DNA from 2 places in the Bacillus haimaensis genome. Region 1 is predicted to be linked to the other one. Evidence: predicted binding sites of a transcription regulator. Region 1 holds the regulator's gene; the other holds the start of a gene.
The links. The regulator NrdR, encoded in region 1, represses ribonucleotide reductase genes. The targets are predictions, from matches to a motif close to AACACNATATATNGTGTT.
Positions count from the first base shown of each region.

Region 1 (15,610 bases):
TGCGTCAATCAGGTGAGAAGCGGGTGCTTCTTCTTGTTCTCAAACAAGTATTCAATTTGACCTTGTATAATATATCATTAATGATGATTGATTGTCAAGAATTCGTATCAAATGAAACAACGTTTTAAATGATATCAGATAAATTACAGTTATGCAATAGTTTTTTTCGAGATACATAAAAATAGGCGAATACATTAAACACCCTGTTGGTTTCCGCTTCAGGGGTTCGCTTATCCTTGGCGGCCTCGGGAGCCTCCTCGGTGCTTTGAGAAGTGCACCCCTTTTGTTGGACATACATCTAACAATAGGAGGTGTACTTCAGTTGAGTAAATTTACCCGAGAAGTAAAACATCAAGCCGTACAACGTTATATGAATAATTTAGTAAGTTATCGAGAGTTGGCTAAGGAGGTTGGAGTAGATCACTCCGTTCTCCGTTACTGGGTGATGTTGTTCAAACATCATGGTGACCAAGCATTCTCCTTTCCCTATACAAAATATTCTCCAGCCTTTAAACTGAGGGTAATTCAATTTATAAAGGAATCGAATTATTCCGTTCGAGAGGCATCGGCGATTTTCCATATCCCAGACCCTTGTATGGTTCGTAGGTGGAAAATTAAATGGGAGACATGTGGAGATGCCGCCTTTAATCCAAAAGAAAAGAGGCCATCTACTATGACTTCCAAAAACAATAAAACTAATGAAGAAAAAGCTACCAATCCATCTGTGGACGAGTTGAAAAAAGAATTAGAATACCTTCGTATGGAGAATGCGTATCTAAAAAAGCTGAGAGCCTTAGTTCAGGAAGAAAAGTCACCAAAGAAATCAAAGCGAAAGTAATATATGAACTAAGGCATGCATTTCCTGTTAATCAATTGGTGAAGGTAGCTAAGATGTCTAGAAGTACCTACTACTTCCTTGTTCAAACATGGGAACAAGCCGACCCTGATCGCAAGTGGAAAAGACGGATTCAATTCATTTACCGTAAACATAAAGGCCGTTTTGGATATCGTCGTATCACAGATGTTCTACAGGAAAAAGGCCACAAAATTAATAAAAAGAAAGTGTATCGTATTATGAGAGACCTAGGACTTCAATGCATCGTTCGGATAAAGAAGTATAAGTCCTATACAGGCGAAGTGGGAAAAGCTGCGCCAAATATCTTAAACCGCAATTTTAAGGCCGATAGACCGAATCAAAAATGGGTTACCGACGTCACAGAGTTTAAGTTGTTCGGGCAAAAATTATATCTTTCCCCAATACTGGACTTGTTTAACGGCGAAATTATTACGTATACACTTCAATCGAGACCGACGTTTGATCTAGTAGAAACGATGTTAACCCAAGGCTTAGAACGCATAAGTGAAGGTGATGATCTCTTACTTCATTCTGACCAGGGTTGGCATTACAGAATGCCTAAATACCAAAGGACTTTAAAGGAAAATAACATTACTCAGAGTATGTCTAGAAAAGGAAACTGTTATGACAACGCAGTAATGGAGAACTTCTTCGGAATCATGAAATCCGAATTATTGTACTTACAAGAATTTGATAGCATCGACCATTTTAAGGAGGAGCTCGAAGAGTACATCCATTACTACAACCACCTGAGAATTAAATCAAGATTAAAACGTAAAAGTCCAGTAGCTTATCGAGCTAGTTTTGAGCAAGCAGCTTAGAAAACAAGTGTCCAGTTTTAAGGGGTCAGTACAATATGCGCCTGCGGGGTCTCCCTTGACACGCTGCTCCCGCAGGAGTCTCACACCTTACACTCCAACCAACAGGGGTGAACGGTTAGACTTTGTACGGCTCTTTTACCCATAGCTAATGCATTTTATTTCGTGGGCAAACCGGCAATATTAACGTTTCGCTTCTTTCACAATCTCATCCACAAATTTCTCCAAAGGAACTGTTTCCGATTTTTGTTCTCCGTATTTGCGGACATTTACGTCGCGTTCTTGGATTTCGTTGTCCCCGATTACGAGCATGTAAGGGATTTTTTGCATTTGTGCTTCACGGATTTTGTAGCCGATTTTTTCGTTTCTTTCGTCCATTTCGACGCGAAGCCCTTTGGATTTTAAGAGATCCTGCACTTCTTTTGCATAATCGAAGTGTGCGTCAGGTGATACAGGTATCACTTGAACTTGAACAGGTGCAAGCCAAGTTGGGAATGCGCCTTTATACTCTTCGATCAGGAAGGCAACAAAGCGTTCCATTGTGGAAACAACCCCGCGATGGATAACGACCGGACGGTGCTGTTTGCCGTCTTCTCCAACATAAGTCAGATCGAATTTCTCCGGCAATAGGAAGTCAAGCTGTACAGTGGAAAGTGTTTCCTCTTTTCCAAGGGCAGTACGAACCTGTACGTCCAGTTTAGGACCGTAGAATGCCGCTTCATCGATCGCTTCGAAGTAGTTCAAGCCTAGATCGTCCATTGCTTCTTTCAGCATGCCTTGCGCTTTTTCCCACATTGCATCGTCGTCAAAGTACTTTTCTTTGTTTTCCGGATCACGGTAGGATAGACGGAATGAATAGTCATCCAGGCCGAAATCTTTGTATACTTCAAGAACGAGGTTCACTACACGCTTCAGCTCATCCTTGATCTGGTCAGGGCGAACGAAGATGTGTGCGTCATTCAGTGTCATTCCACGTACACGTTGAAGTCCTGCCAACGCTCCGGACATTTCATAGCGGTGCATAGTTCCAAGCTCCGCAATGCGGACAGGCAGTTGGCGGTAGCTGTGTATGCTGTTCTTGTAAACCATCATATGGTGCGGACAGTTCATTGGACGGAGCACTAACTGCTCGTTATCCATCTCCATCGGAGGGAACATGCCGTCCTGATAGTGGTCCCAGTGACCGGAAGTTTTATAAAGGTCCACGCTTCCCATTACAGGAGTGTAGACGTGGTCATAGCCAAGAGAAACTTCTTTGTCCACAATATAGCGCTCGATTACGCGGCGGATTGTAGCACCTTTTGGCAACCAAAGCGGTAACCCTTGCCCAACCTTTTGAGAGTTAAAAAACAGGTCAAGCTCTTTTCCTATTTTACGGTGGTCACGCTCTTTTGCTTCTTCCAACAGGCGAAGATGCTCATCCAGTTCCGCTTTTTTGAAGAAAGCAGTTCCATAGATACGCTGCAGCATTTTGTTTTTGCTGTCGCCTCTCCAATACGCTCCTGCAATGCTTAGAAGCTTGAACTCTTTAATTTTGCCTGTGGATGGTACGTGAATTCCGCGGCATAAGTCAAAGAATTCGCCCTGCTCATAGATGGAGATTGTTTCGCCTTCCGGAAGCTCAGCTATCAACTCAAGCTTCAGCTCGTCATTCAATTCCGCGTAGCGGCGCATTGCTTCTTCCCTGCTGACTTCCACCCTTACTACATCCAGGTTTTCACTTACAATCTTCTTCATTTCCTTTTCGATTCTTTGCAGATCATCCGGAGTCAATGACTCTTCCATATCAATGTCATAATAGAATCCATTTTCGATTACTGGTCCAATCCCAAGCTTCACGTTGCCATATAGACGCTTGATCGCCTGTGCCATCAAGTGGGCAGTGCTGTGACGCATGATTCCAAGGGCTTCCTCAGTATCCTGGACAACAATGCTGATTTCTCCATCTGCTTTTATCGGGGAACGAAGGTCAATGAACTCTCCGTTAAGTTTACCTGCAATAGCTTTCTTTTTCAGACCCGGGCTAATGGATGCAGCGATATCTTCTGTTGTCGTGCCACGCTCAAACTCCTTTACCGCTCCGTCTGGAAATGTGATTTTCAATAATTCCGACATCCCTGTCACCTCTTCTTTAGATTTTTTTGAAAAAATAAAAAAACCCGTCCCCTATAAATAAGGGACGAGTTTAATATCCGTGTTTCCACCCAAGTTCCCATCTTTTTCAAATCGATAAAAAGACGGCTTCGTTTTCGATAACGGGGGATTTCCCCGTCAACAGCTACTGTGATTTTCGCTGCTGAAGTTTAGAGGTGGTAAATACTTTAACCGTAATAGGAAGCTTTCAGCCGGTGACTTCCCTCTCTTGAATTCGTGTTAATCGTACTCATGTCCTCATCATTACTTGTAGGCTATAAGGTTTAAAATTGATTATGTCTGTTATTATATTCTCCATATCAAGGAAAATCAAGTACACATCTTAATCAATTTTGCTTTTTTTTTGCCCAAAATAGTGATAAGGAAGAATTTCCGTTCTTTCCTCGAAAATATTGCGGATGGTTTCAACCAGCTGATGATCCGTATTGTCGGTATAAAGAAAGAGCTTTCTCGGTGCAATAGATACCAATGGGGCCAATACGACTGAATCGATATAGTAGGAATAGTTGTTGAAATGCGTTCGATTCATGTATTTTATCAGTTGATTCTTCGTAATATGATTCAGGCTTTCATCATAGAAATCAAATTGGTATTGGTAGACAAGGTGGACCTCATTCAATTTGGAATCCGTAGCGTTCAACAGCTCCCGCAGCTGATGGATGAAGGTCTGGTATTCCTGTTCCAGCTTGTATTCATCTATTGCCGCCTCCAGATAGATCTGCAGGGTATCATAGTATTCTTTTAGACGGAAAGTCACAAAGGAATCAAAAGAAAAGGAAACAGGTTCCCAAAAAAAGCCCTTGATGATGGAGTCAAGCTGTTTTTCCCTTTCCTGTATGGGAGGGAGATTGGGTATATCGCTTCTTTCCCCTTGAAGGATAGATTGCAAGATACATAGAATCTGCTCGTGCTCTTCTTCATCCTTGAAGTAAAATGTATTTTCCAAGGTAGATACAATATACGCTTTTTCCTTCACCTTTGTAATGAAGCTCTTTAATGCGGGTATGATAGCATGTTGGTAAAAATCGAGATCCTTTGACTCCACTACAATTTTTTCTTTATGTAAAGAAAGGATTGAATCACCTTCTGGATTTGTCTCAAGTATAGATAAAAACACTGTTTTTGCATCCAATTCATCGCGAAAGGAAATCTCAAACAAGTTTGTCCCCCCTTTGGTACACCTGATTCTATGTATATGGGAGGACGAGGGAAAAAATGATAACAAATATAAGGAACAAGAGGGGATTATTTTCTCAACACCCCTCCTCCTTATGGCTAAATTTTGGAGACCTCTCTATACTATAGCAGCAAAGTCTCCCACCAGCACTTTCAGATGCTTGGGTAGAATCTTTATTTTGGATGGAGTGCTGAAATTGCATTCCCCGTCACAATCTATTTCTTGTTTGGGGCTAGTCTCTATTTCAATCTCCCGTGCCTGGAAGTAAATCAGGTCTTCGTTTGCTTCAGCAGGAAATTGCTGCTGGATCTTGGATTGCATCCACGTCCATAAGTGGGTGAGGGAGGTTTGTTTGACTATCAGAACATCAAGCACCCCGTCCTGGACATGGCTTTCCGGAAAGAAGGACTGGAATCCCCCCACATAGGAGCCATTTCCAATCAGAAGCATCATCGCTTCTCCATCATAGTTGGTACTGTCACTCTTTACTTTCAGCTGAAAGGGTTCACTATCGAAAACCGTCTGGCCGGCACTGATATAATACGAAAGCTTTCCAAGCAGCTGTTTATTTTGGGTATCCATATTATCCGAAACCTTTGATATCAGGCCGATTCCCCAAAAATTAAGAAAATATTGCTTTTCACATTTTCCTACATCGACGAGTTCCATTCTCTTTTCCACAATCTGTTCCGCAGCAAGGATCGGGTCCTGGTTCATCCCGATTGTCCTGGAAAAATCATTGCAGGTGCCACCCGGTATAATGGCAAATGCAGGACGCTCTTTCAGCTTGCAAATGGCGTTGATCAGCTCATAGATGGTTCCATCCCCACCTGCGCCAATGATAAGGTCGACCTTGCCTTCAAGGTCCGAAACTATCTTTGCTCCATCCCCAGCTTCCTTTGTTACACAAATCTCCACGTCATAAAAGCCTTTCTGCAGCTTTTCTTTAATCACATCAATTGACTCTGCGAGTTTTCGCTTCCCGGCGTTCGGGTTTAAAATAAGTGCCACTTTTTTCACAAATCGTACCTCCTTCCAACATGAAATTTTTGTGCATTTATTTTACCATACCCAATAATTGCATGAATAACGTGAGAAGGAGCACTCTTCATAGAAAAAATAAGACGAAAAAGCCGCGAAACACTCTGACAAACCGAGTGCACGCGGCTATGTGGTTCTAGTTATCAAGCTTCAACTTTCTGTTCTTCAACTGTGCAAGACGTTCTGCGAGCTTCTGTTTGTCCTGTTCCTGAACTTCTTGGAAGCTTTCGGCATTGTCATCAGCAAGGTCCGGCTCGCTTACAAAGCGGTTTCGAACCTGTTTCTCTTTCGGAGTGGAGGCAGATTTCTTCGTCGTTTTCGTATCGGCCCAGTTTTGATACTGGCGATGCTCCTCTTTAGCAAGCTCCATCGCCGCGCTCACTGTTTTGACCTGCTTACGGGCCCAGTGGCTTGCTATTTTCTCCACATACTTGCGGTTCAGCTTCATGTCTGTTTTCAATAGTACGTAGTACAGCAATACGTTTGTTACCCCAGGGGTGAGCTGCTGCTTGAACATGACGTCCTCGACAATGCGCAAATCCGATACGGACGGCTCCGCCCCTCCCGAGAGGTCTGTGAGCATCGCTTTAGGTGAAACATTTTCTAGCTGCTGAATAAGCTGCTCTTCCTTGGAAGAAGGATTCTTATCGGAAAACTGTTTAAGGTTGGCCGGCTGCGTTTTCTCCACCAGGGAGGGAAGGGTATTGTGGTACTCCAGTTGATACCAGTCACGTGCCGATTTTCTTAATTTTTCCAGATTGATCATATCGTCTTCATCAATGACATTCATCATCAGATCCTTCATCGTTATTGGATCGATCTGATAGATAAAGGCGAGCTTCTGAATGGCTTGCTTCACTTTTGCTGTGATCGCCTTCTTTGGAATTACCACATCCGAAAGACCTGCATAGAACAACTCGAAATCAAATTCACTTTTCCCGACTTCCGGCTCCTGACCGGACTTCCGTCCTATCCACTCTTTATCCTCTGAAAGCTGCAGCTCTTCCATCGTTTCTTCATTTGCGGCATAGGCGATATTTTCCGCTTGGACGGATTGGAAGACGTCACTGAATTGACGGGTAATCTGGGTGTAATCCGCTTCAGGAATCGCCTCATCTGAAAAATACTTCTTAACGCTCAAGTATTTTGTCTTCCCGAGACGATTATAGAGGTAGATGGTCAGCATAGGCTCGGAAAAGAAGGCATCAGGAGAAAGGGGAGGCTGAAGCTCATAGATGAACGTCCGGGAATGCTCGTCCTCCTTCACCCAAGTCTTCAACAGTCCGATTCCTTCCAGCTTGATCCGTTCCTGATGGATGTCCTTTAAATTGCATTGCATCGTTGTCATGATGCCGTGATGGGTCGTCTCTTCCCCCCAGAGCCGATCCTGGTCCAGCTCACTCCAAAGCGTCATAAACAGGCTGAACCCCCTGTAGCCGAGAAGAGGCTGATAAAGCATGGTCAATATTTTCCGATCAAATGATTGAAGTACCCCGCTGGCACGGACCATATAGCGATCAACAGGGACCAGTTCTTTCCAATGCCGTTCAGACATAATACATTCAAACCTTTCTCTAACTATAAGTGATTAATGATAAAACAGAGAGGCTGAAAATTCTCCTCTCTGTTCTGCTAATTATGCGATATTATTTCCGCTCTTTTTCTATTATCTCTTTTAATTCATCAAGGAAAACATTAATATCCTTAAATTGACGGTATACTGAGGCAAATCTCACATAAGCAACCTCGTCAATTTTGGAAAGTCGCTCCATCACCATCTCACCGACAATATCGCTCTTCACTTCGGATATGCCAATGTTGCGAAGTTCCTTTTCCACTTCGATGACAATGTCTTCTAGCACTTTGAGCGCTACCGGTCTTTTTTCGCAAGCTTTTATCAGGCCACGCAGCACCTTTTCTCTACTGAATTCTTCCCTGATCCCTTCTTTTTTCACCACGATCAAAGGCATCTCTTCCACCTTTTCAAATGTGGTAAAGCGATAGGAGCAGGACTCACACTCTCTTCGTCTACGAATAGAGCGCCCTTCCTCCACTGGTCTGGAATCCAATACCTTGGTGCCATTATGTTGACAAGCTGGACATTTCATAAGGGTTTCAGCTCCATTTCCTTATCGTATTTTTATCTTTCCGAATTTAAACCAGAACCTGTATAGTTGAGAGATTTATTAAGTTCTTGGTACATATGCAGGACCAGCTTGCGACTAAAGCCGAAATCTGTCGGCAGAATGCTAGTATCCGTTGTAACGGAAAAGTCGATCGCCGTTTCAAATGGCCTCACCGAAATCACTGTCACGACCATAAATGCCTTTTTTCCTTTGTTCACCTGCACCGCTATTTCTCCATGTTCCTCTGAAACGGATTTGACTGTAAACCCGTCCATTTTTTGGAACATCTCCTGGAGGGCTTTCATGGCATTTTTGTTGGATACCTTATAATAATGGCTTCGCAATGCTGCATCGATATGATTTTCCCTTGTCTCCGTATGAGTGGATAGTAGGTTTTTTAGTTTTTGAATAGCTCCCACGATAATTTGACAACCCCTTAGATTTACTACGTTCTATATAAAAGAAATGATATGTAGGAAAAAAGATATAATAAAAAGAGGTGCATATTATACACCTCTTACCATTTTAATCGATTTAGATATAATTTTAAAGTGCTTTCGCTTTGTTTACTTGAACAGGACCCATTCCACGTGGAAGTTCGATTGTTTCACGTGTCTGAGCATTTAAAGCTTCAGCAATGTAATCTGCAGAAATGTTAGGATCCAACTCACCGCATGTATAAACGTCAATGCTTGCATATCCGTGTTCCGGGAAGCTGTGAATAGTTAAATGTGATTCAGAGATGATGACAACTCCGCTAACTCCTTGTGGTGCAAACTTATGGAATGCAACCTCGCGAACCTCAGCTCCGGATTTCAACGCAGCATCAACAAAAGTTTTTTCAATGTAATCCATATCATTCAACTTATCAAAATCGCAACCCCATAATTCTGAAATAACGTGACGACCTACTGTTTCCATCTCACGTTCCCCCTTTAACATATTTTAGAATACATGAATTCCTCAAAGGTGAAAATTGATTATTGTATTACTACCACGGGGGAAAGTTAGTCCAGAGAGGTCCTAACCCTTTAAGTAGCCACATAACCGTTTCAAGAAGTTCACGAAAAATAGTATACTGTTTTTATATTAGTTTTGCAACATGCATTTCATATTTTTTTGTTATCAGAAAAAGAAAGAACTCATCCTCCCTTTTCTTCCAACGCAAAAAAGCGGCTAACATGGTATGTTAACCGCTTTCACATTTTTTGAGTACATACTACGGGAATATTATCCAGCCATTGCTTCTTTCGCTTCTACCATTTTCTCCGCTACATAATGAACCAGGTCCACAACACGGCAGGAGTAGCCCCACTCGTTGTCATACCAAGCCAATACTTTCACCTTGGTTTCCCCCATTACCATGGTGGATAGACCATCGATCACTGCCGAGTGTGGATTCGTGTTGAAGTCGACTGACACAAGAGGCTCCATGGTTATACCCAAGATGCCATCCATGGATCCGACTGCAGCTGTTTGGAATGCATTGTTTATATCATCCACTGTTACAGGCTGCTTTAAGTCCACAACCAAGTCTACCAGCGAGACATTAGGAGTAGGCACACGTAATGCCATACCATGCAGCTTACCCTTCAGATGCGGCAATACAAGGGACAATGCTTTCGCTGCACCGGTCGATGTCGGGATGATGGACTGCCCGCACGCTCTTGCACGTCTCAGGTCCTTATGAGGATTATCGATGTTTTTCTGATCATTTGTATATGCATGAACCGTCGTCATCAGGCCATTTTCGATTCCGAACTGCTCATCGAGGACTTTCACAACAGGTGCCAAGCAGTTGGTTGTACAAGATGCATTTGAAATGACATAATGCTGATCCAAATCCAAGGCTTCTTCATTTACACCCATTACGATGGTTACATCCTCATCTTTACCAGGCGCAGTCAGAATCACTCGTTTTGCCCCTGCATTCATATGAAGCGCCGCTTTATCGCGTGCATTGAATTTCCCTGTCGCTTCAATTACGATATCAATATTCATTTCCTTCCAAGGCAATTCTTCCGGATTACGGTTATTGACCAATTGAATGCGCTTACCATTTACAATAAGAGCGTTGTCCTCCGCGTAGACATCCGCATCGAAACGCCCATGATTTGTGTCATACTTAATTAAATGAGCTAACGTTTCGGCTGGATAGCTCGCATTGATTGCAACAATATTCAAACCTTCCTCTTGGATGGCACGTCTAAATACCATTCTTCCAATACGTCCAAAACCATTAATTGCAACCCTTGCCTTCATGCAAATTCCCCATTTCTGTATATATGTTATACTTATGTTATGATTACCTGCAATTAGTATAACATATTTAATTTGAATATGTCATGAAAAAATTAAAAAAAGGGCATATCCCTATTTTTGGATAGCCCATTTCTTCAATATAGTATGTAGCTGTTCTTTTGTTTCTTCTATTGAACCGTTGTTGTAAATAACTTCATCCGCTAGATCCACTTTTTCCCGGAGCGGCATTTGTGAGGAGATTCTAGCCATGGCATCCTCGCGGGATAAATCATTTCTTCTCATCAGCCTATCGAGTTGCACCTCTTCATCCACATAGATAAGCAACGTTTTTTCTACCAGATGGGTGAGTTTGCTTTCAAACAGCAGCGGAATATCCATGACAACCGTTTGATATCCATTATTTAGATACTCATTTGTCTCTTCCTTCATTCGGTTGCGAATACTCGGATGCATAATGGAATTTAAGCGCTCTCTTTTTTCTTTGTTTTCAAAAATGAGTTTTCCAAGCTTTACCCGGTCCAGAGATTTGTCCTCCTGTAAAATCCCTTCTCCAAACTCAAAAACCAATTTCCCATAGGTTTCCTCACCAACTTCCACCACCTCGCGGGCTACTACATCAGCATCAACAATCGGCAGACCGTATTCCTTCAGCATTGCAGCCACCGTACTTTTGCCACTGGCTATACCGCCGGTCAATCCAATAATCATGGGCCAGTCCAACTCCTCTCTAATGGAAGAGGCTTCTGTAGAACAGATAGCCTCAAATCTTGATAATCCCGATAATAATAAGTAATACACCTGGCAAAAAGGAAAATTTGTTCATCCAAGATACTCCAGAAAAGATTCTTCCAAGCTTTATGCCAGTGATAACAAATAGGGAACTCATCATCGCAACAGAAACAGCCATCATCCACGGGGAATATCCTAACAACGCGGCCCCTATCCCGGCTCCGAATGCGTCAAGCGATAATGCAATCCCAAGGAAGAATGCCTCTAGTCCAGTGATGGACCCTGATTTGTCAAAATCGGCTTCTGTCGGCTTCCTCAAAATATTGATGACGACTCCCAAAGACTTGATTTCCAGATTGAATAGGATTTTCTCTCCAATCAGCGTTGGATCCTCAGACGCATTCGACTTAAAAAACTGATATAGCACCCAGACTCCAAGAAGAATGAGAATCCCTCCTCCTATACTCTCTGCATAAACAGGAGAAAGGAACGTTGTAAGTATCGTGCCAACAAACATCGCCAGCAAAAGTGAAACAGCAGAGCAGCATGCAATGATACTGATCGATTTGAGCGGCATATGCATTTTTCTAAGGCCATATGTCAAACCGACACTGAAACTGTCCAGACTGACAGCAAATGCTAAAAGAACAAGTGAGATGTATGGAATCATAAAGAGCTCCTCCCTAACTATCACTGAGATAGTATATGGCAGGAGCCCATTCGATGTGTTTTTCCGGACGTGAGAATTATCTTTCTTTCGGCTGACAGATCGGACACGTATGGGTCCCTCTCCCTGCCACCACGGATTTCTCTATTTCCGTTCCACATTTTTTGCAAGGTTCCCCTTTTCTCCCGTACACAAACAGTTCTAGCTGGAACATGCCGATCTGACCTTGAGAATTGATGTAGGATCGGATTGTACTTCCACCCTTATCCACCGCTTCCTGAAGCGTGAGGACAATTTCCTTCTGCAATATCTCCAGTTCCTGATCGGACAGGCTGTTGGCGAACCGTTCAGGATGTATCCCAGCACGAAAAAGCGCTTCATCCACATAGATATTGCCAAGCCCCACTACAACGGTCTGGTCAAGCAGGACGGCTTTGATGTTCCTTTTTTTCATGGAGAGGCTTTCCTTGAAGCCGGCGAGGCTGAATTCCTCGTCAAATGGTTCCGGTCCAAGGCTTGCAAGCGACTTCGCCTTCAGCTCCTCCCCTTTTTTATAAAGGTGGAGCGTTCCGAACTTCCTCACGTCCTGGTAGCGGAGCTCTGTTCCGTCCTCAAAATGGAAGAACACATGGGTATGCTTATTGAAAGGTTCATCCTTTTGGTAAAGTCCGTATTTACCTTCCATACGAAGATGGGAAACCATGCAATAGTCATCCAGGTAGAACAGAAGGAATTTCCCCCTACGACCTATCGTCTGAATGGTCTGCCCCACAAGCATATGCTCAAATAAGGCGACATCATCAGGTTCTTTCACCATTTTTGGCCAAAGAACTCTTACAGCTTTAATCTTCTTTCCCTGCACCAGGTGTAGAAGTGTTTTTCTGACGGTTTCAACCTCTGGAAGCTCTGGCATAAAAACACCTCCCTTACATCATTTCGCATCGTACCAGGTGGAGCCGTAGGAGTAGTCGACCTTCAACGGAACGGTCAGCTCCAGTGCTTGCTCCATCACTTCCGGCACGATTTTCTTCAACTTTTCTATTTCTTCTTTCGGAGCTTCAAAAACAAGTTCATCATGCACCTGCAGCAGCACTTTCGCCTGCATGTTTTCTTTTTCCAATCTCATCGACATTTCAATCATCGCCTTCTTGATGATGTCGGCTGCACTGCCCTGAATAGGGGTGTTCATCGCCGTTCTCTCAGCAAAGCTTCTCAGATTGAAGTTGCTGCTTGTGATCTCCGGCAAATAGCGGCGACGGTGAAGCAGGGTCGTTACATAGCCCTTATCCTTCGCTTCGAGTACCACGTCATCCATATACTGCTTGACTCCCGGGAAGCTCTCCAGATAGCGGTCAATGAACAGCTTTGCTTCTTTGCGCGTGATATCCAGACTTTGCGATAAACCATAGTCGCTGATTCCATAGACAATACCGAAATTGACCGCCTTCGCCTGGCGTCTCATGTTGGAAGTGACCTTATCCTCCGCTACATGAAACACATCCATGGCGGTTTTCGTATGAATATCTGCATCCTCCCTGAATGCTTCAATCAGCTTTTCATCATTGGCAATATGGGCAAGGACCCTTAACTCGATCTGAGAATAGTCCGCCGCAAAAATGACCCAATCCTTATGCGATGGAATGAATGCCTCCCTGATTCTCCTGCCTTCCTCCAGACGGACTGGGATGTTTTGAAGGTTTGGATCAATGGAGCTTAATCTGCCAGTTTGGGTTAGCGCCTGGTTGAAGCGTGTATGGATTTTATTGGTGTCTTCATGCACAACCTTCAACAAGCCTTCGATATAGGTTGATTTCAATTTCCCCAATTGACGATAGAGAAGGATCTGGCGAATGACCTCATGTTTGTCCGCGAGCTTTTCGAGTACATCGGCTGAGGTGGAGTATCCTGTTTTCGTTTTCTTCACCGGTGGAAGTCCGAGCTTTTCAAAAAGAATGACACCAAGCTGCTTTGGCGAGTTGATGTTGAACTTTTCACCGGCAAGCTCAAAGATGTCCTCTTCTATCTTCTCTAGCTTTTCAGATAAGTCGTGTCCCATATCCTCCAGGCGGGTTTTATCAACTTTAATACCGAGCGCTTCCATTTCCGCAAGTACAAGTGTCAATGGCATTTCGAGTTCCTCAAACAATTCAAGCTGTTCGTTATCCTTTAGTTCATGGATAAAAGATTCCTTCATCTCCTGCATCGCGAAGGTTTTACGAACTAGATGCTGAGATACCGTCTCTTGATCCGGCACTGCCCGTTTGGCACCCTTGCCATAGACCGCTTCATCCGTTTCAATCTGATGATATCCTTTCTTCCGTGCGATCTCTGCAAGATCCGTGGACGTATCAGACGGGTTAACGATGTAGGAGGCGATAATAAAATCAAAATCTATCCCGTTCAGCTCGATTCCTTGCCATTTCAATGCCACGATTGCCCGTTTGGCGTCAAAGACGGTCTTCTTTTTTGTGGAATCTGCTGCAAAGTTCTTAAACTCATCTGACTTTAGTGCCACTTCAGTCGGAATGAAGAAGTTGCCCTTTTCATTCACAAGCGCAAATCCTTGAATGTCTGCCCGGTGGTAGTTTTCTTCAAGGACCTCTACCATGAAAAAGTTCTCTTCTGCAAAATGGTCGGCAGTCAGCTCATCCACAACATCAAACGTAATGTCCGTTAAGTCCTCGGTAACTGTTTCCCCTTCGTCCCCCATCTTTTCCAATAAGGAGTTGAAGCTCAGTTCTTTGAATATCGAGATGACTTTCTTCTTATCAAAGCCTTCATAAATTAGTTCATCCACCTGCAATTCAACAGGCGCTTCCGTCATGATCGTTGCAAGCTCCTTGCTCATGATTGCCTGCTCCTTGTTCTCCTCAAGCTTTTCCTTCAGCTTTTTACCGCTGACCTGATCGATGGATTCCAGGAGCTTTTCAATGGTGCCAAATTCCTTCAACAGCTTGATTGCCGTCTTTTCCCCGACTCCCGGAACCCCAGGAATGTTATCGGAGGAATCACCCATCAAGCCCTTCATGTCAATAATCTGATCCACATTCAAGCCATACTTCTCTTCAATGAAGGCAGGTGTATAGGAGTCAACATCTGTGATCCCTTTTTTCGTGATATCCACCGTTATTTTGTCGGTTGCAAGCTGAGTCAGATCCTTGTCCCCGGAAATGATCTTCACGTTAAAATCATCGTTGGCTGCCTGCCGGGCAAGGGTTCCGATAATATCATCCGCCTCGTATTCAGGCAGTTCATAGCGTTTAATATTATAGGCATCCAATAACTCTCTTAAAAAGGAGAATTGCTCGGAAAGCTCAGGTGGGGTCTTTTGTCTTCCCCCTTTATATTCTCCGAAAGTTTTATGACGGAAGGTTGTTTTCCCTGCATCAAAGGCCACAAGCATATGTGTCGGTTTTTCTTCCTCCAAGATCCTCATTAGCATCATCGTGAAACCGTAAATTGCATTCGTATGTATTCCCTTTTCATTGCTTAAAAGGGGCAGCGCGAAAAATGCGCGATATGCAATGCTGTTCCCATCAATCAGGACTAATTTGTTTGCCATGTGAATTCCTCCTTCTTCCTTTTATGGTCTATGTAAATACTTCAGACTCTCTTAACACCGCTGTTGATTTCCGCACTAGGCGCAGCGACCCAAGGGGCGTTTGTGGAGCCTCCTCGGCTTCGCCTGTGGGGTCTCCACTAAACGCTTCCTCCCGCAGGAGTCTTCGCCTATTGCTCCAATCAACAGCTAGTATACTTAAAAATCAACACTTCTCTTTA
Region 1 covers NZ_CP158164.1:652,987-668,596, reverse strand. Annotated here, with positions in the region: ribosomal protein L20 leader region at 1-41, opposite strand, end outside; one part of gene ABN702_RS03180 (IS3 family transposase) at 323-791, shown strand; one part of gene ABN702_RS03180 (IS3 family transposase) at 791-1,677, shown strand; gene thrS (threonine--tRNA ligase) at 1,858-3,789, opposite strand; gene ytxC (sporulation protein YtxC) at 4,151-4,987, opposite strand; gene ABN702_RS03165 (diacylglycerol/lipid kinase family protein) at 5,123-6,025, opposite strand; gene ABN702_RS03160 (replication initiation and membrane attachment family protein) at 6,183-7,601, opposite strand; gene nrdR (transcriptional regulator NrdR) at 7,693-8,154, opposite strand; gene ABN702_RS03150 (cytosolic protein) at 8,187-8,591, opposite strand; gene speD (adenosylmethionine decarboxylase) at 8,719-9,093, opposite strand; gene ABN702_RS03140 (glyceraldehyde-3-phosphate dehydrogenase) at 9,403-10,434, opposite strand; gene coaE (dephospho-CoA kinase) at 10,546-11,142, opposite strand; gene ytaF (sporulation membrane protein YtaF) at 11,195-11,833, opposite strand; gene mutM (DNA-formamidopyrimidine glycosylase) at 11,910-12,743, opposite strand; gene polA (DNA polymerase I) at 12,762-15,392, opposite strand.

Region 2 (15,610 bases), 370 kb from region 1:
AAGGCTGCAGCACCACGTTTGGACTTATTTCTGTAAAATGGAACAAATAGGCGAAAAATCCGATCAAACTCCAGAAAATCCCCCCAACAAAGCCTGTTACCATCACCTTTGTCATAAAGCTCATTGGCTGCTCACGTTTATTCTGTTCAAGCTCTTGGTTTTCATTTTCACTCATACACGTATTACTCCCTCTCCAAATAGCTTATAAACATATCTTTCCATTATAAAAAAGAACCATTCATGATAATTTAAAAAAATGAAAAGGAACGAGAGTAGAGGTTTTTTCAAGATTCAGGTAGAATATTAGTAAATAGGAAATCTTTATCTTCTTAGAATAAGTTAGGTTGGTGTCTATATGTCAAATGAATCAAAACCCGTCTATGGTGGACAGGCTGTGGTGGAAGGTGTTATGTTCGGCGGGAAACGTCACTACGTAACTGCCATCCGCAGAAAAGATGAGTCCATCGAGTATTTACATGTTCCGAGAAAAACAAACCCCACATTGCAGAAATTGAAGCGAATCCCGTTTCTGAGAGGTGTGGTAGCAATTGTGGAAGCGGCCGGAAACGGCTCCAAGCATCTGAACTTCTCTACAGAACGTTATGATGTGGACCCAAGTCAGGACGAAGAGGTCATTTATAACAAAAAGGAAACTTCCAAACTCGAAATGATCTTGAGCGTCGCAGCGGTCGGTATTCTTTCCTTCCTTTTTGGAAAATTCATTTTCACACTAGTTCCCGTTTTCCTGGCAGAATTGACAAGTCCCTATCTTCCAGGGAAATTTGCACAAGTATTAATGGAAACCGTCTTTAAGCTGATGCTCCTATTAGCCTATATATATTTCATTTCTTTCACTCCGATTGTGAAAAGAGTGTTTCAATATCATGGTGCGGAACATAAAGTGATTAACGCCTATGAAAACGGGAAAGAATTAACTGTAAGCAATATTCAGGCGCAGTCAAGACTTCATTACCGTTGCGGCAGCAGTTTCATCCTTTTCACGGTCATCGTCGGATTCTTCATCTATCTGACTGTTCCTCACGATCCGCTCTGGCTGCGTGTAGTGAATCGATTGGCATTGATTCCAGTAGTACTGGGTATCTCATTTGAAGTGCTGCAGCTTACAAACAAGGTTCGTGAAGTGCCTGTACTGCGAGTACTGGGATACCCTGGACTTTGGCTACAGCTCCTTACGACAAAAGAGCCTTCTGATGATCAAGTGGAAGTGGCAATCCATTCTTTTAATAAACTTTTAGAGCTTGAACAAGATTCAGAGAAAAAGAATACCGAAGAAATAGTATAAAAATCCGCAACAAGCCTTATCCTATAAAATATACTATTTACACAAACTTAAATTATCGGAAACACTTTTCTAACAGACGACCAGGGAGGTGACTAGGGTGAAACGAGGCTTTGGCAAACCGATTTTAATCATGCTGCTATCTTTGGCTGGATTCTACCTTGCTATCCAGCTGTTTCAGAATCCCGGAGGACTATTCAAAAGCCTTCTTTTAATCGTTGGGGGGCAACTGTCCTCTATCTCGTCTTCCGTTATTTCATTCAAGGCAGAATCGGTGGTGGTAAGACGGATGCAAGATACAGCAAGGCAGTTAAGCAATCCAAAAAGAAATACCCAGCGGCGAAACCGAAAACCAATGTGACTCCCCTCATTGGCAAAGATAGAACTGGCGTAAAATCCTCTGCACAAAAAAGAAGAAGCTCTTCCCACCTGACAGTCATTGAAGGGAAAAAGGGCAAGAAAAAAAATCGGGCGTTTTTTTAAACGGACCGATTTTTTTATGCGAAAAATCAAAAACTCCATGTTCTCAAAAATGCTTCTGCCCTTTTTTTTCCTATTTCCACCAATCCCCTTTTTCTTTCCTCAGTCAGGGCGAACTCCGTGACTGCAATGTGGTCCATCGGAATGAAGATGATGTTCTTTTCATGTCGCCTGTCGATGTATCTTGCATCATGGGCATCCTTCATCGTTTCAAATAGTGCACCAAACATGGTGATGGCATTATTTATTTTATTCACAGGCAAATCCCTTTGCTTGGCGCTCAGTTTAATTCCAAGTACAGGTCGAATTTTCGGGATTCGATCATTATCAAATAGCCAGATAGGGAAATTGCTTAGCACGCCACCATCCACAAATAGATGACAGATACCCTTCCCCTTTATTTTCACCGGCTCAAAAAAATAAGGGATACTACAGCTCATCCGCACTGCCTTCGCAACCGAGAACTTGGATGGATCGATTTGATATCTAGACAGGTCATCAGGCAGGACAGCCATTCTCCCGCTTGTCAAATCAGAAGCGATAATCCGCAATTTCTGCCCGGGAAGATCGGCGAAAGTATGCACTCCCTTTGCTGCCAGTTTCTCTTTTACCCAGCTTTCCAGCATTTCCCCCTTGTACAATCCCAACCGCCAATATAGCAAAAGCCATTTTGCTACAGGGGAAGGCAGGAACGTTCTTCGCTGGTCCAGGAAATCTAAGACATCCGTCTCCCCTAGCATCTTATATATCTCATCCGCTGTATAGCCCGCAGCAACAAAGGAAGCTATGATGGAACCGGCGCTTGTTCCTGCAAGACGTTGAAATTTCAATCCCCGTTGTTCCACAGCTTGAAGTGCCCCAATCAACGCGAACCCTTTAATCCCCCCACCGGAAAACACTCCATCAATCACCAACTGTCTCCCTCCATTCCCTTCCAACCAAAAACCTTTATAACCTTTTTTATGTAAGGGAATGGGAATTATAACTGTCCAAAAGAAAAAAGGTCGACCAATGAGCAATACCCCTGGTCTGACCTTTTATTGATTTTCTTCGTTTTGTTTTTGAATGATCTGAAGAGCCTCTGTTCGCTCTTTATTTTCTTCAAAGTATTGGACAAGGTCCCCTATGCGATCAATTGCATTCCAGCTCAGATGATGCTCGATGCCTTCCACATCTTCATAGATGTTCTCCTCGTCCACACCGATTACCCGCAGAAACTGTTCCAAAAGCTCATGGCGATAGACGAGACGCTTTCCGATTTTCTTGCCTTTGGAAGTCAACACAAGACCTCGGTATTTTTCATAAATCAGATACTTATCTTTATCAAGCTTTTGCACCATTTTCGTTACTGAAGAGGGATGTACCGCCAATGCTTCGGCTATGTCTGATACACGCGCATATCCTTTATCTTCAATTAGCATATAAATCTGTTCTATGTAGTCTTCCATACTTGGGGTAGGCATAATATCCCTCCATTTCCAATCCACGATCGTAACCGTCATTAAAATGATACATTAACTTGGCGCTACTGACAAGTTATGTAGAAAGGTTCGAAGATTTCAGTCTTTCATTAATGTTCTTTATATGATACATAATTCTTGTGACTCCGTTAAACACCCCTGTTGATTTCCGTTCCAGGCATTCGCTTATCCAGGAAGGTCTCAGAAGCCTCCTCGGCGCTATTGCGCCTGCGGGGTCTCCCTCGACACGCTGCTTCCGCAGGACAAAGAAGGCTGCGGAAGCGATACATCGCACGCAGAAAATGCTTGCATTTTCAAGGAGTCTCATGCCTTGCACTCCAATCAACAGGGGGCAAGCAAAATAATTAATTAATTCGGTATTTATTGCAATTTCGTCATCCAATACCAAGAACAACAATCTCTGGGGGACATTTTTAATAGAGCTCATTGACAGCCAGGAAAAGGCAGGATATCCTGTATTGTCTGGTACTCATATTGCTTGATTGCGAACTGTGTATGATATAGATATTCCATTACATAAAGCTTTTGACCATCGGCGCTGCATAGGACTCCCGAGGTGCCTGTGCCATTCATAAAGGATACACCGATTGGCCGTCCGATCAGGTATGGTATTTTCATTTGCCACATTAGGCATTCCCCCTTTTAGGATAATGTATGAAAAAAGGGATTGATGAGTACTTCCTAAAAATAAAAGACCTATTCGAACTGAGCGAATAGGTCTTTCACTTTAATATTTTATAGTCCGCACTTCAGCTGTGCACCACAATCTGTACATGTGTTGCATCCACCGATTTCCTTTACCGTTCCGATGCGGCATACCGGACATGTGTTTCCGACTTCCGATCCGAATTGCACGTTTGTGGAACGAAGATCATTGATTGTTTCCACCAGCACAACAGGTTTTTTCACGACATCTTCCATTTGGATCTGTTCGCTTTCTTCATCCATCGTGTTTTCTTCAGCTTTCAGGGTCAGCACTTGGGAGTCACGGCTCCCATCCACGTAAACCGTTCCACCTTTTGCGCCACCTTTGTAAAGTCGCTCATACACTTTTTTCACCTGATCAACTGTATAGCCTTTCGGTGCGTTTACGGTTTTGGAGATGGAACTGTCAATCCATTGCTGGATGATGCATTGCACGTCCGCATGAGCTTCAGGAGCCAATTCCATCGCAGAGATGAACCAGTTAGGCAGGTTCTCCGGATCTGCTTCCGGATTGGCATTCAAGTACTCCTGCACGATATCTGCCTTCACTTCAATGAACTTCCCTAAGCGTCCGCTTCGGAAATAGGAGAAGGAGAAGTATGGCTCAAGTCCTGTTGACACACCTACCATTGTTCCGGTAGAACCAGTTGGTGCAACTGTCAGCAGGTGAGAGTTACGGATTCCGGACGTAAGAATGCCTTCTTTAATATCTTCAGGCATTTTGCTCATAAAGCCCGTTTCCGTGAATGCTTTTCGTAGACGGTTCGTTTCTTCTTCTGTTGCACCCTGTAAGAATGGGAAGCTTCCCTTCTCTTTTCCAAGCTCAACAGAAGCACGGTATGCTGTCGTTGCGATTGTTTCAAATACTTGATCCACAAGCTCATTTCCTTTTTCGGAGCCGTATTCCGTTTCGCAGTAGATCAATAGGTCATGAAGTCCCATGACACCTAATCCGACACGACGCTCGCCAAGTGCCTGCTTTTTGTTCTCCTCAAGGAAATAAGGTGTTACATCGATCACGTTGTCCTGCATTCTCACACCGACTTCCACTGTTTGCTTCAGCTTTTCGAAGTTGACGGTCTTTGTTTCTTTATCTGCCATCTCTGCAAGGTTTACTGCAGCTAGGTTACAGACGGAAAATGGTGCGAGGGGTTGTTCCCCACATGGGTTCGTTGCTACAACCTTTTGTCCGTACGCTTTCGCATTGGTCATATCGTTGGCATTATCGATAAAGAAGATACCAGGCTCAGCAGAGTAGGTGGCACAGATGTTCACAAGGTTCCAAAGCTCTTTTGCCTTGATTTTTCTGTACACTCGTACCTTATGTCCAAGTTTCTCCCACTCACGAACGTCGCCAACCTCCGACCATTCCTTATTGTAGATTTCCATTTCCTCTTTATCGTAGCCCTCTACATCAGGGAAGCGCAGGTCGTAATCCACATCATTTTCTACAGCTTCCATAAAATCTTTTGTCAGCGTGATGGAAATATTGGCACCTGTCAGGAATTCCGGATTGTGCACCGTATAGGTTCCGCCCACTTTCAACTTCTGCTCTGCGTCTCTGATGATCTGTTCTGTGAATCCACCATAGCCAGGAATGTGCTTGAAGTTTGTGACTGATTGGTACATCGTAACTTCCTGATCTGTCAGGGGAGTGAATTTCAACTTGTCCTCTGCCGCTTTTTTGATGCTTTCATCATTTGTATTTTCGATAAGGTAGCGTAGAATTCTTGGGTTTTGCATTTTGGAGATGATGAATTCCACGATGTCCGGATGCCAGTCTGCCAGCATAATCATTTGTGCTCCACGTCTTGATCCACCCTGCTCCACAAGATGCGTCAATTTCGCAATATCATCCAGCCAGGAAACACTTCCGGATGATTTTCCGTTTACTCCTCTAGCCAGGGCATTTCTTGGACGTAGAGTAGATCCGTTCGTTCCTACCCCACCGCCTCGGCTCATGATCTCCATCACCTGCTTGCGGTGCTCGGAAATGCCTTCGCGTGAATCCTGGACAAACGGCATCACATAGCAGTTGAAATACGTTACGTCGGTATCCGCTCCCGCTCCGTACAATACGCGTCCTGCAGGTACAAAGTTGAGGTTGACAAGCTCATGGTAGAACTTTCCGAACCATTCCTGGCGCTTCTCTTCCGTCGTTTCAGCTGCAGCTAATCCTGTTGCATTACGTTTGGCGATTTGTTCGTAAAACACTTCAAGCGGCTTCTCGATGACGTCCAGTGTGCGTACCACGACACCAGTCTCCACTTCGCCCTGTCTAGTCAAAACTCCACGATACTCCTCTTCAATTAATACGGAAGCTTTTTTGGTAGACCAGTCTATATCTTGAATATAACCTAGTCCTCTTGCTGGGAATTTCGGATCCTCCTTGATCGTCAATACAACAAAATCTCCAGCTGTCAAGGTTACTTTTTCTGTATCTTTGAATGCGTAACGATCGAGCATCACTAGACGGGAAACACCTCGGTGCGTCGTTGTCATGTCCTCTGTAATAGGATGTACTTGTGGGAATAAGTTGATATCCTGATTCAATCGTTCAACATTGATTTTCGGTTTGTTTTCATTCGTGGCAATGGTCATTATTACAACTCCTCTAAAACTAGTAGTTCTACCAACATTTACTTCAGTAAAAATTGTGTGTACAGATAAGGTATCATACCTTCATATAAAATATCAATATATAGTGTCTGACATTTTTTCGACAATACTACATATTGATTTTCGGGCTAATAAATCATTATTTGTCAAATGGAAAAACAATCAAATAAATGAGATTGAGAGAGGAAAACAGAGATTACTTCGACAAAATCTCGTATAATGACGTATTTTGTCACTTGCGTAATTTCACGAATTATAGCGAGGTTTATGTATCAACCTTTCAAGAAATTCTTTCCTTTTGCAAGAAAAATATTTTTTATTTTTTTTTGGTTGACTACTACCTAAAAGCGCGCCACATTTTTAGTACCCTACTATATCTAGGCTAAAACAAAAAGATAACGAGAAAAAAATTCCCCGCTACCTTTTATAATTCCACTCATCTGTCGAATATTTACTATCCATGATTGCCTGAACTTCCTCAAGTTCGGATTCCGATAGTTCATATGGCTCCAGCTTTATGTCCAAGCCTTTTTCAAATCCCTTATAGAAGGCTTCCTTCGCCTCTTCTATCGTCACCGGGGTTTCCCTCAGCGCATTGATCGCCACAGCCTTGTTCTTGAAGTTTTTCTGCATGCGCTCCTTGACGCGATCGCTTGGATAGTTGAACAGGCTGAACAACATATCCTCATCTATTTCGAGTAGTATGGAGCCGTGTTGCAGTATGACACCCTTCTGGCGAGTCTGTGCACTGCCCGCCACTTTACGGCCTTCTACCACGAGCTCATACCAGGACGGTGCATCAAAACATACGGCGGACCTTGGATTTTTCAAGCCCTCCTTTTCCTCTTCCGTCCGGGGGATAGCAAAATAGGCATCCAACCCAAGCGCTTTAAATCCTTCAAGTATTCCTTCTGAAATGACGCGATACGCTTCCGTTACGGAGCGAGGCATTTCTGGATGATCTTCGGAAACGATGACACTGTAGGTCAATTCCTTATCATGAAGCACGCCTCGTCCACCTGTCGGGCGCCGGACAAAACCAAGCCCCAATTCCTTTACACGATCCATATTCACTTCTTTATCCACTTTTTGAAAATAACCAACTGATAGAGTCGGTGGATTCCATCCATAGAACCGGATGGTCGGGGGAATCTTGCCTGCGCTATGCCAATCCAGCAGCGCTTCGTCCAATGCCATGTTAAAGGCGGGAGACTGTTCCTTTGAATCAATATATCTCCAAATTTCTTTTGTCATAGGATGTACCTCTTTTATTATGTATGATGATTTAGTGTAACAAATCAACACCAGTAATTCAAAGTTAAAGCTTGGCAGTTTTTTGTTGCAGCTTTAGTAAAAGGATGACATTTTGTCCAAGCTTTTATATAATATACTTTGGAATACTAAGATAAAGAGGGGTTGTCAGCATTGTACGTTTTATTAGGAGTTTTGGGAGCTATCATTGCCTATTCGGTGATCATGTTCCTCTACCAACGCAAAATTCTTACCACTCTAACTGAAGAGGATTTTCGTTCCGGCTATCGCAAAGCACAGCTGATTGATGTTCGCGAACAAAAGGAATATGAAGGCGGACACATCCTTGGAGCTAGAAACATTCCTCTTTCTCAACTTAAAATGAGAAGCAAAGAGATTCGCAACGATCAACCAGTCTACATCTACTGCCAAAACACATTGCGCAGCGGCCGTGCAGCACAGATGCTGAAAAGACAAGGCCACACAAAGCTTTATCAGCTAAAAGGTGGCTTCAAGCAATGGGGCGGAAAGATCAGAACAAAGAACTAATAGCAAAGAGCACTTACATGGTGAATGTGAGTGCTCTTTTTTATACTCTATTGGATGGATTCTTTTATCTGATCGATATGCCTTCTTTCATGGAAGCCGATCAGCTGTACCCATTGCTGGGCAGAGAGGTCGCCAATCCAGCGATGGCTGAACCCGTAGGCATGCAGGGATTCGTCATCAGCTTCTTGGATGAAGTTATTAAGGTTTGCTCTCGATTGTTCAAGTAACTGCAAGAGCTCCGCCTTTGTGTAGGGATGACCGGATGGTACAATATCTTCCGGGGCTTGCACCTTGTATGTACGGTTTGCGAGGATTTTCTTCAGGTTCAGTTCTTTTTCTTCCACAGCAAGTTTTGCTTGAATCGCTTTTTTGAGACCGTTTACAATCTTGTTTTCTATCAGGTAAAGATGCTCCACGTTTTCGCTTACAGACCACAGCTCCGGACTTTTTTTAGCATGGAGCGTTTCCTCTTCAAGCCCGTCGAGTAGGTTCAGCAGTTCTTCCCTTGCTTCATAGGTTTTTACGTAATACATTCGTGATCCCTCCCTTTGTTTCTACTATTAATCATACTTGGTGGAGGGGAAAATGAGAAATGATATGATGATTGGAAAGTTTTTTAAGTAATGGGTAGTAGGTTACCCAGCTGAAGTAGGAGGACGTGGCAATCAGTTTTCCCACATCGGTGTGTTGAAAGGCATGATGCATGTATTGGATGAATAAAAAAGCGGCAACATCAATTTTGTAAAATATCCTAAAAACTTTGAGTTTATTGTTTGTGGAATCTACGATTTAGTACCTACATGGGAGTTGCTCTATAACGCAGGTTATGTTTCGTGGGAATAACGAAAATCGCAAGTTCTACTGCTGCGAAGGGTAACATCTGTAAGTTTTTGATTCCCTCATTAGCGTGCTTTGAACCGAGTGAGGGTATCATTCCATGCTTTTGATTCCCTCACTCGCTTGTTTTGAGCCGAGTGGAGGAATCATCCCATGCTTTAGATTCCCTCACTCGCTTGTTTTGAGCCGAGTGGAGGAATCATCCCATGCTTTTGATTCCCTCACTCGCTTGTTTTGAACCGAGTGAGGGTATCATTCCATGCTTTTGATTCCCTCACTATCTTGTTTTGAGCCGAGTGAGGGTATCATTCCATGCTTTTGATTCCCTCACTATCGTGCTTTGACCGGAGTGAGGGTATCATTCGACTTTAATTTATCGAGTCTCCACCATAATTTAGCGACTTTCTCCATTAATCTATCCTAAAGCCCGCTAAATCCAGAAATGTCCATTAATCTGTCCAAAAATCCTTTATAATCTATCTGACGACAAAAACATTAAATCCCCGCCCACGCCCAATAAACTCCGAAAAAAGAATAAAGCAGCGGCCCCTCCCAAGGGCCGCTGCTATGTAGGACAAGGAACCTGTCCCCGCTATCTTTGCAAGGGGCCAGGCCCCATTGCTTACGCTTCTTTCTGGTAACGCAACACAGGCTTACGCGCCGCCAGCGTTTCATCTAATCTCTTAATCACGGTTGTGTGCGGTGCTTCTTGCACGACTTCCGGATTTTCTTCGGCTTCGCGGGCGATCTGGATCATCGCTTCGATGAAGGAGTCCAGGGTTTCCTTTGATTCCGTTTCCGTCGGTTCGATCATGATACACTCTTCCACGTTCAATGGGAAGTAGATTGTTGGCGGATGGTAGCCGAAGTCGAGCAGGCGTTTTGCGATGTCGAGCGTACGGACGCCAAGCTTCTTCTGGCGCTTACCGGATAATACGAATTCATGCTTGCAATGTCTGTCAAACGGCAAGTCGAAATGCTCTGCCAGGCGACGCATCATGTAGTTTGCATTCAATACAGCATATTCCGTGACAGCCTTCAACCCATCCGGCCCCATGGAACGGATATACGTGTAGGCACGAACGTTGATACCGAAGTTTCCGTAGAACGGTTTTACGCGGCCGATGGAATCCGGGCGATCATAGTCAAAGCCGAAGCTTCCGTCTTCTTTTTTCACGACTAGCGGTTTAGGCAGGTAAGGAATCAAGTCCGCTTTTACTCCAACTGGACCTGAACCCGGGCCGCCGCCTCCGTGAGGTCCTGTAAAGGTTTTGTGCAAGTTCAAGTGAACCACGTCAAAGCCCATGTCCCCAGGACGAGCCTTACTTAGAACGGCGTTCAGGTTGGCACCGTCATAATAGAGCTTTCCGCCCGCTTCATGGACGATTTGCGCCATTTCGAGAATATTTTCTTCAAACAGTCCAAGTGTGTTAGGGTTCGTCAGCATTAGTGCTGCCGTGTCTTCCCCAACCACTCTGCGAAGATCCTCTAAATCCACCAAACCATTTTCATTCGATTTTACCGTAATCGTTTCAAGTCCAGCAACTGTTGCTGAAGCAGGGTTTGTACCGTGCGCAGAGTCTGGCACGATAACCTTTGTACGCTTTGTATCGTTGTTTGCTTCATGGTAGGCACGGATCATCATTAATCCTGTCCACTCACCGTGGGCACCGGCAGCCGGTTGAAGGGTCACTTCATCCATTCCTGTAATTTCAATCAAATGTTCCTGCAGGTCATGCATCAATTCAAGCGCACCTTGGACCGTCGACTCGTCCTGCAGGGGATGGATATGGGAAAAGCCCGGGAAACGCGCGACATTTTCATTGATTTTCGGGTTATATTTCATTGTACAAGAACCTAGTGGATAGAATCCGGAATCCACCCCATGGTTACGGTTGCTCAGCGCAGTGTAGTGGCGCATGATATCAAGTTCTGATACTTCCGGAAGCTCAGGTGCTTCTTCACGAATGAATTCTTTTGGGAATAGCTCGTTTAAATCTACTTCAGGCACATCATTTTCAGGCAGGCTGTAGCCGATGCGGCCTTCTCTGGAAAGTTCAAAAATAAGTGGTTGATCTTGCTTATTCATGGCTGCCATCCCCCAATTCTATCACTAGTGTGTCAATTTCTTCTTTTGTACGCAGTTCTGTTACTGCAATCAGCATATGGTTTTCAAGCTCAGGGTAGTACGTCCCCAGGTCATAACCGCCAATGATTCCTTTATCAAGCAGCTTACGGTTCACTTCTTTGATAGGAGTGGAAAGCTTCACGACAAACTCATTGAAGAATGGTCCGCTGAAGGTAACTTCCAATCCTGCAGCTTCCATTGTGCGTTTGGCGTATTGAGCTTTTTGGATGTTCTGTACAGCCATTTCCTTGACGCCTTTTTTCCCTAGGGCTGTCATCGCAACAGAAGCAGCCAGTGCATTCAATGCCTGGTTTGAACAGATATTGGAAGTCGCTTTATCGCGGCGGATATGCTGCTCACGCGCTTGAAGTGTCAATACAAAACCGCGTTGGCCTTCTTCATCGACTGTCTGCCCTACTAATCTACCAGGAACCTTACGCATCAATTTCGTTGTTACCGCAAAATAACCACAATGTGGTCCACCGAATTGTGTCGGGATACCGAATGGCTGTGCATCACCTGTTACGATATCTGCGCCAAATTTACCAGGAGGTGTCAACGCTCCAAGTGCCAACGGATTAGAGGAGACAACGAACATTCCCTTACCAGAGTGTGCAAGCTTTTCGATCTCCTGCATCGGTTCGATCTGACCGAAGAAGTTTGGATACTGAACCATGACCGCTGCAATTTCATCTGACATCATTTCTTCGAGTGCCGCAACGTCTGTCACACCATTCTTCGTCGGAATTTCAACCACTTCAATGTATTGGCCCTTTGCGTAGGAGTTTACCACTGCCTTCGCTTCCGGATGAACAGCACCTGAGATCAGGACTTTCTTTTTCTTTGTATGTCCTGCAGCAAGCATTGCCGCTTCTGCGAAGGAAGTCGAGCCATCATACATCGAGGAGTTTGCTACATCCATGCCAGTGAGTTCGCAGATCATCGTCTGGAATTCAAAGATTGCCTGCAGCTCCCCTTGGGAAATTTCCGGCTGGTATGGGGTGTATGCCGTATAGAACTCGGAACGGGAGATCACATGGTCCACGATGACTGGCATGTAATGGTCGTACACACCTGCTCCAAGGAAGGAAGCATGCTTTCTCAAGTCTTTGTTTTTCGCAGCCAGATCACTTAACTCACGCATTAATGCGGATTCAGATTTTGCTTGTTTGATTTTCAGTTCTCCATCAAATCGTACACTTTCCGGGATATCTGAAAAAAGTTCATCTATGGAAGATACGCCAATTACGTTCATCATCTCTTGAATATCTTGGTCGGTCATCGGCAAATAACGATGTTTCATGTTGAAAGCCCCCTCAGTTTTTTGGACGTTGATAAAATGGTGTTTTGACAACTTTAGCTTTTAAGCGCTTTTTACGGACCTGAACTTCCACTTCCGTCTCAACCTCCGTGAATTCCTTCTTTAATAAGGCGAGGCCGATGTTCTTCTTTAATGTTGGAGATTGTGTGCCAGTCGTCACTTCCCCGACTTGTTCCTCTCCTACAAAAACTTCATATCCATGGCGAGGAATACCTTTATCGATCATTTCGATCCCTACCAGTTTGCGCGGTACGCCGTTTTCCTTCTGATCCTTCAATACTTCTTTTCCGAAGAAATCCTCTTCCTTGTTCACCTTTACGGCAAAGCCGATTCCAGCCTCAAGCGGAGTGATATCCTTGGATAGCTCCTGGCCGTACAATGCAAGGTTTGCTTCAAAGCGCAGCGTATCACGCGCACCAAGTCCACATGGAATCACGTTTTCATCCTTTAGGATTTCATTCCAAAGAACCACCGCTTTTTCACTCGCACAGTAGATTTCAAAGCCATCTTCGCCTGTATACCCTGTGCGTGAAACTAGTGCAGGTATACCATTTAATTCTACATTTTCTTTAAATTTAAAAAATTTGATTTCTGATAAGTCTGTACTGGTCAATTTCTGAAGAGTTTCCTCTGCCAATGGGCCTTGGATCGCAAGCTGTGCAAAGGTTTCTGACACATTAGTAACAGTAACTTCCTCTGTCACCTTGCTTGCCAGCCAATCATAATCCTTTTCAATATTGGAGGCATTGACCACAAGCAGATAGTCCTCATCGGCTTTTTTGTAGACAAGCAGATCATCCACAGTACCGCCATTTTCATAGCACATTGCGGTATATTGGGCTCCGCCATCCTTCAGTTTGGAAACATCGTTGGTCATCATTTTTTGCAGGTAAGCCAGGCTGTCTTTGCCTTTGACTTCGATTTCCCCCATATGCGAGACATCGAATAAACCTGCTTTTGTTCTTACGGCTTCATGCTCTTCCTTGATACTGGAGAATTGCACAGGCAAGTCCCATCCACCGAAGTCGATGGTCTTCGCACCAAAATCTTTATAAACTTCAAACAACGGAGTTCTTTTCAATTCAGTCAATTACTTCTCCTCCTCTACCCTTATAAAAGATTGTAAGCCTACTAAAAATGCTGTTTTCCAAAAAAGGACAGAGAAACTCCTTTTTTATAAAAGAGTTCCTCTGTCCTTGGCACCTGAAAGTTTACCTTATTTATATAAGGCTTTCCCCTTTGGTGGTTCATCTAAAGTTGAACGCTCTCCAGAGATGCGTCAAACAAGTGTCTTTTTGCCTGAGAGATTCACAATTAAGCTTGTTTGCTCCTTCGGCGCCGCCATACTTCGGCAGTCTCTCCCCTTGTTCTCATTCGCGAATATATAATTTTGCTGAAAATGGTAACAATAATAGAAAGATAAATCGTCAGATCCTTCTTTCTCAGTATGGATCACCGTATTGTAGGAAAATCAACCTTTCAAAGCTCACTATTATCCTACCATTAGAGAAAGCTTTCTGGCAATACAAAAAGACTGACATTATTATTTTTATATAGCTAATCGTTCGTCTTTCAAGCGTACGATTATCATTATTTGCTAATGAAAACGCTATCTATTTTTCAACCACTATAAATTGGATAATTCAGAAAGGATGCTCATGCATGAATGTGGAGATTGTATTCGACAAAGGTTGGCAGGAAGAACTGTTAAAAAGGATGGATGATGACGGTCCATGGGCGAACTATGAATTATTCAAGCTAGCACTGGAAGTGGAAAACCATTTAAGTATACCGGAGTTTGAAGGCTTGCTGGCACCTTCCCACCTGCCGCAATTGACGCCGCTTCCCCATCAGCTTGAGGTGGCAAGGAATGTGGTGGAAGAAATGAACGGAAAAGCGATTCTTGCTGATGAGGTGGGACTCGGTAAAACGATTGAAGCTGGGCTTGTCCTGAAGGAATACATGATTCGCGGGTTGGTGAAAAAGGTGCTCATCCTGGTTCCCGCCTCCCTTGTTTCCCAATGGTCGGTCGAGCTCTATCAAAAATTTTACATACCAGCCATCGCGCAGCGCAAAAGCTATGTGTGGGAACAGTGCGACGTAGTCGTCTCCTCGATTGATACGGCTAAAAGAAGTCCTCACCGCGAAATTATCAATAGTCTCGAGTACGATATGGTCATTATTGATGAGGCTCATAAACTGAAAAATAATAAAACGAAAAACTATGAATTTGTGCAAAATCTGAAAAAAAAGTTCTGTTTGCTGCTGACTGCCACCCCCATCCAGAACAAAGTGGAGGAGATATTCAATCTTGTTTCACTACTGAAGCCTGGACATCTGGGAAGTTTAAGCAATTTTGAAGAAGTGTTCCAGGCGAAGGACAGGAAGCTTGAAAACGATGAGTACCTGAAGGAGCTTGTTAATAAAGTGATGATCCGGAACCGACGCGGCGATACCGGCATTGATTGGCCAAAACGCCATGTGGAGTCGTGCATGATTGAATTTTCACCGGAGGAACAGGAGCTTTATAACACCATCAATAATTTACGGTCTGATCCTTCTGTTGCGATTACCAGCCAGTTTTCCATCATGACCCTTCAAAGGGAAGCCTGCAGCAGCAGGGAAGCGGTCTATTATACAGTCAAAAATATGATCGAGCGAAAGCAGCAGGAGAACCCAAACTATATTCCGGCACCTGGGTTGATGGAAATCTTTCAAAAAATCGATCTTGTCGGCCGAAATTCCAAGGCGGAAAAAGTACTGGAGCTTATCCGGAAGGTAAATGATAAAGTAATCATTTTTACGGAATACCGGGCCACCCAGATGTACCTTCAATGGTTCCTGAAGCAGCATAGGATTACGTCCGTCCCTTTCCGTGGTGGATTCAAACGCGGAAAAAAGGACTGGATGAAGGAGCTTTTCAAAAATCATACACAAGT
Region 2 covers NZ_CP158164.1:1,020,722-1,036,331, reverse strand. Annotated here, with positions in the region: gene ABN702_RS05035 (YqhR family membrane protein) at 1-175, opposite strand, end outside; gene ABN702_RS05030 (DUF1385 domain-containing protein) at 356-1,303, shown strand; gene ABN702_RS05025 (hypothetical protein) at 1,401-1,661, shown strand; gene ABN702_RS05020 (patatin-like phospholipase family protein) at 1,810-2,694, opposite strand; gene mntR (transcriptional regulator MntR) at 2,818-3,243, opposite strand; gene ABN702_RS05010 (hypothetical protein) at 3,685-3,888, opposite strand; gene ABN702_RS05005 (vitamin B12-dependent ribonucleotide reductase) at 3,997-6,567, opposite strand; gene ABN702_RS05000 (lipoate--protein ligase family protein) at 7,003-7,839, opposite strand; gene ABN702_RS04995 (rhodanese-like domain-containing protein) at 8,062-8,385, shown strand; gene ABN702_RS04990 (DinB family protein) at 8,433-8,918, opposite strand; gene gcvPB (aminomethyl-transferring glycine dehydrogenase subunit GcvPB) at 9,845-11,311, opposite strand; gene gcvPA (aminomethyl-transferring glycine dehydrogenase subunit GcvPA) at 11,304-12,653, opposite strand; gene gcvT (glycine cleavage system aminomethyltransferase GcvT) at 12,667-13,761, opposite strand; glycine riboswitch at 13,949-14,045, opposite strand; gene ABN702_RS04970 (DEAD/DEAH box helicase) at 14,334-15,610, shown strand, end outside.
Region 2: the regulator NrdR is predicted to act here: its motif matches at 6,658-6,675, upstream of ABN702_RS05005 (vitamin B12-dependent ribonucleotide reductase).